Regions from separate parts of the Flavobacterium bizetiae genome, predicted to be linked through region 1. Evidence: riboswitches for the same ligand, from Rfam matches in the RefSeq annotation. Region 1 holds a riboswitch; the other holds the start of a gene.

Region 1 (2,410 bases):
ATCTACTTGCGGATAATCTGAAACTTGATAAGTTTTAAAATTCTCAAATAATGGTTTGTAATTACCGTTTTTTGCAGCAAGTTTTAAAATATATTCTAATTCATCTGTAGCATTTCCGCGAGCCGAAACGACAACAGCAATTTGTTCTCCTTGATTTACTTTATCAGAAATGATTGAAACTACTTTGTTAAGTCCTTCTCCGTTTGATAACGATTTGCCTCCAAATTTTAATATTTTCATTTTATTTTTCTATTGTTTCTGCCTTAAAAATATCGGCAAGTAAATGATCTAATTGTTTGTACTCGATTAAAAAAGCGTCATGTCCGTGAACCGAATCTATTTCGCTGTAAAAAACATTGTCTTTGAACTTTTTTAATTCCTGATAAGTTTCCCGATTTTCTTTTGGTGTAAAAAACAAATCTGAATTGATTCCGATAATATGAATCGCTGCATTTGTTCTGGACAATAAAGTTTCGAAATCCTCACTGTTTCTGGTAATATCTATGGTTTTAAGCAATTGGTTCATCAGTTTATACGATGCCAATTGGTATCTCTTTTGTAGTTTTTGACCGTGATGCGCCAACCAGCTTTCTATATTAAAAATAGAAAGTTCGTTATTGATTGTTCTTTGAAATTTTTCTTTGAATGATTCAGGAGAGCGATAACACAACATGGCATGAATTCTGGCATCTTCTATAGGTTTTGAAGAATTGTTCAAGATTTGCTCTTGCAGGTAGCAATTTGCAATCATCCAGTCAGTCGATTTCCAGTCGGTTGCAATGGGTATCAGGTTTTGAGTAATGTTAGGTTCTAATGCAAGAATTTCCCATGCAATTCCCCCACCCACAGAACCACCAATAATAGTGTGTACCTGGGCAATATTTAAAGCCTCTAAACCTTTAATAAAAATTCGGGCAATATCTCTTGTTGTAAAATCCTGATAGTTTTCGATGATAAAAGAATCATTCCCGTTTCCAGGAACGTCGAATGCCAATATGGTATATTTGTTGGTATCGATTGTTTTTTCGTCGCCAATTAAGTCATTCCACCAGCCATTTTCTCCGGTAACCTGAGCGTTTCCGGTCAAAGCATGATTAACCAAAACTATAGGCGCGCTATGCAATGGTAAACCAAAAAGTGTAAAGCTTAATGGCAATAATGGATATGATGCACCACTTTCTGTGATGAAATCTTGAATTATAATGGGACTTGGTATATTTTCCAATTTCAAATCTTTTTAATTTTGATTTGTATGTGGAAATATTAGAAAGAAAGTACTAGAGTGAAACTAGAAAATTCTTGTTGTTATCTTTCCACGTTTGGGCGTGGTAGAATGCAGCACCTTCTTCGATTTAACGAAGGGTTGCTAAGGATTCATCGGGTCTAATCCCTCGTCCTTTCTTTATAACATTTCAATACGTATTTGAACTTAACGGTGCAAATTAACTACTTATTTCTTAAACTAACAAATTTTATCGAAACTGATTCCTCAATTTCTTAAACATAATTCAATCAGAAACTATTGTACGCAAAAAATTACCGAACAATTTGCCCAGTAAATTTAAGCAGGTATTACCCTAATTTATGAGTGCTTTTCAAGTTAGATGAAAAGAGTTTCATTTTCTTTTGAATACATCAAAAACAATAATGAATTTGGTTCTTTTTTCTCCGCTTTTTTATCAGTCTCAGTTATTCCGAAACTTGGATGAATTAATTCATTTACTGGCGGAGGATTATTTCTTTCGATTTTGCTTCTGAAAAGTTTTTTTCTTAAGTAGTTGATTGTGCTCATGATATTTAAGTTTATGTTAGTTTGCGTTTTATAATCTTTATCGTTTGTTTAATTTTTTGTTATGGCAACCAAATGGAATAAAAAAACCCTTTTGATTAAAATACCAAAAGGGTTTAAGTTTTTTACAACTTATATATACTTTTAGTATCAACAGACGTGTACACAAATACGTGCGACATTAAACATCTTGTTCATCTGTAGGGATTTATTCATCTGTGATTTAATTGCTATTTTAAAAAATTCTTGCATTTGTTTTATTTTAATAAGCTTCCCGGAAACTGCCGAAATATTTTTACTTTATTCTTCTTTTTTTAATCAATAAGAAATAAAGTTGCTTTAACTTTTGTCCCGATCGACATAACTATTATTCAGAATACTAAATTTATTTTCTGGTAATTTTGAGGTATTACAAATGTGCGAATATTTTTTCAATTACGCAAGTGAGGATCAGCAAATTAATCTTAAAAAACGTTAAAAAACACCATTTTAACGTTAAAAAACATCTTACAAATTTAAGAGATCAATAATTGAACGTTAAAACCTACAAAAATAAACGTAATGAACTTTCCTGTTTCAATATATCAAAGAACAACTAACTACTATTCGAAACCACTTACA
Region 2 (2,410 bases), 1.8 Mb from region 1:
TCTTGGTTTTAAAAGCTCGAAAGCCCTGTAGTTCTTTATTTGATAAGCGATTTAAGTGTAGCCTGCAGTTCTTCGCCGTGAAGATTTTTTGCTACAATAATACCTTTAGAGTCTACGAGATAATTGCCTGGAATTGCTCTTACTCCGTATAATTTTGCGATAGCGCTATTCCAGAATAATAAATCGGAAACTTGTAACCAGTCTAAGTGATCGTCCTGAATTCCTTTTATCCAGTTTTCTTTCTTTTTATCTAAAGAAATACCAATAATATTAAATCCTTTATCATGATATTCTTTGTAAGCGGCAACGATATTTGGGTTTTCTTTTCTACAAGGTCCACACCATGACGCCCAAAAATCAACTAAGGTGTATCCCTTTAGATTTTCTGAAAAACGAACCGATTTTCCTTCGGGATCTTTAGACACGAAATCCGGTGCTTTTTTCCCTACCTGCAATCCGTTAAGTACTTTTACAAGTTCCTGTAGTTCTTTCACGTAAGTGGAATTTTGCTGACTCTTATCTAAAAGTGCAATGTTTTGTGTTATTTGTTCCGGGCTTAGTCTATACGACCAATTTCGATACAATACGTATGCAGAAACCAGAGAACCAGGATGTTCTGTTATAAATTTACTTATATTAATATCGTTTGATTTTCTATAAAGATTAAACAAATCCTGAGACGCAGAACCTTCTACAATGGATGTGCTGTAATATTTAACGGGGCTTAATTTTACCGTAATGGGAGATTTTTCAAGGAATATATACAATGGCGAATTTGATGTATTTACGCTTAATCCGTAGAGTTCCGGTAATTTTACTTTTGTTTTAAAACTAAATTTACCATCTGTAACTTTTACAGAATCTATAGTGGTAAACATCTTGTTATGAAACTTTTGCAGATATACATATTGCGCAACAGTATCTACAACTGTTCCTTTTAACTGTACATTTGCCTCTTGTGCCTGAGTTGTTGTTGCGGCAAGACACAGGGCCAGAAATACTACTATTTTTTTCATTGGGTTTGTTTTTAAAAAATTGGACATAGAAATTCCGAGACCATTATAAAAATGATCTGTTATTTAGGGATAAAAAGGGAAAGGGATTTTTGAGAAAAGTTACGTGTATTGCATTCGGAAAATCGAAAAAGGATTTTCTCTTTTTGAAAATAAGTTACATTGTTCTGGACAGTCGGATAATATTTGTTCAGTTTTCATTCTAAAAAATAAATGATTTAATACTTAATGATCTTATGCAGATTTACTAATGAAATCTTCTTATCTGTCCGCCTTGACGGAAGGATTTAGCACCTTATTTGGCAACAGGTTGCTAAGACATCACCGGGCCTACTCCCTCAGTCTTTCTGGATAAGTTCATGTAGATTTTTTCTACTCTGCAAATATATAATATAAATTCTATGTAATTAGTAGAGTTTTAATTTATTTTTAAAAATATTTTAAATTAAGCTGTAGAGAATCTGATTGTTTTCTGTTTTTCAGCCCATAAAGTCCTCTTTCTTAAAACTTTAGAAAAAAATTTTTATCTTTAAGTTTTATATGAAGGCAAAAAAATGTTCCAAAGCATTTTATAACCATTTCATTTCATGCGCTTTAGAATACATAAACGGTTTATAAGAACTAATTTAAAAGTAAATTTAAAATGCAGAAAATTCTACCTTTCGTCATCATGTTCTTGTGGTCTTCAGGCATTTGGAGCCAAACAAAATCTAAAGATAGTATCGCAAAATCTAAGGCTGATAAAAATATTGATTTTAATGTAATGCCTTATTTAAATTATAATCGCACTCTTGAATTTATGTTTGGCGCAATCCCAATGATGATGTACAAAGTAAACAAGGCTGATACTATTTCGCCTAAGTCTTTATCTGGAATTTCTGCTGTTTACAGTACTAATAAATCGTATTTTATTGCGTCGTTTAACAAATGGTATTTTAAAGAAGATACCTGGCGCGGGCAATTATTTTTTGCAACGGGCGACCAGAATGCACAATTTTATGCGGATGATATTGATGTACCGGGGTTTTACGATTACAGTACCAAAACGACTATGGTCAATTTTAGTCTTCAGCGTAAAGTGATAAAATACTTATATGCAGGTATTGGTTATGCTTACGCGCATTACAATACAAATTATCAGGATAATGTTGAGCCAACATCTGTTACGCACACTAATGGCTTACAATTGAATATGATGTACGATACGCGTGATGCTGTTTATTATCCGACAAAAGGAAGTAAAATAAAATTACGCTGGCTTAATTATCCGGAATGGTTTGGAAATGATGTTACTGCGAATAAAATCCTCTCTGAATACAATACTTATTTCCCAATGCGAAACGGAACCGATGTATTAGCAGCCCGATTTGCAGGAAAGTTCGGTTTGGGAACTATTG

What was found. Region 1 has a riboswitch for S-adenosylmethionine ahead of L0669_RS07705 (alpha/beta fold hydrolase). Riboswitches for the same ligand answer to the same signal wherever they lie in the genome.
Region 2: it holds a riboswitch for S-adenosylmethionine, as region 1 does, so the genes downstream of both, L0669_RS15280 (TlpA disulfide reductase family protein) here and L0669_RS07705 (alpha/beta fold hydrolase) in region 1, are expected to answer to the same signal.

The regions. Positions count from the first base shown of each region.
Region 1 covers NZ_CP091861.1:1,727,572-1,729,981, reverse strand. Annotated here, with positions in the region: gene thrA (bifunctional aspartate kinase/homoserine dehydrogenase I) at 1-240, opposite strand, end outside; gene L0669_RS07705 (alpha/beta fold hydrolase) at 242-1,225, opposite strand; SAM riboswitch class I at 1,303-1,411, opposite strand; gene L0669_RS07700 (hypothetical protein) at 1,601-1,792, opposite strand; gene L0669_RS07695 (homoserine dehydrogenase family protein) at 2,406-2,410, opposite strand, start outside.
Region 2 covers NZ_CP091861.1:3,558,803-3,561,212, reverse strand. Annotated here, with positions in the region: gene L0669_RS15280 (TlpA disulfide reductase family protein) at 36-1,016, opposite strand; SAM riboswitch class I at 1,272-1,371, opposite strand; gene L0669_RS15275 (outer membrane protein assembly factor) at 1,657-2,410, shown strand, end outside.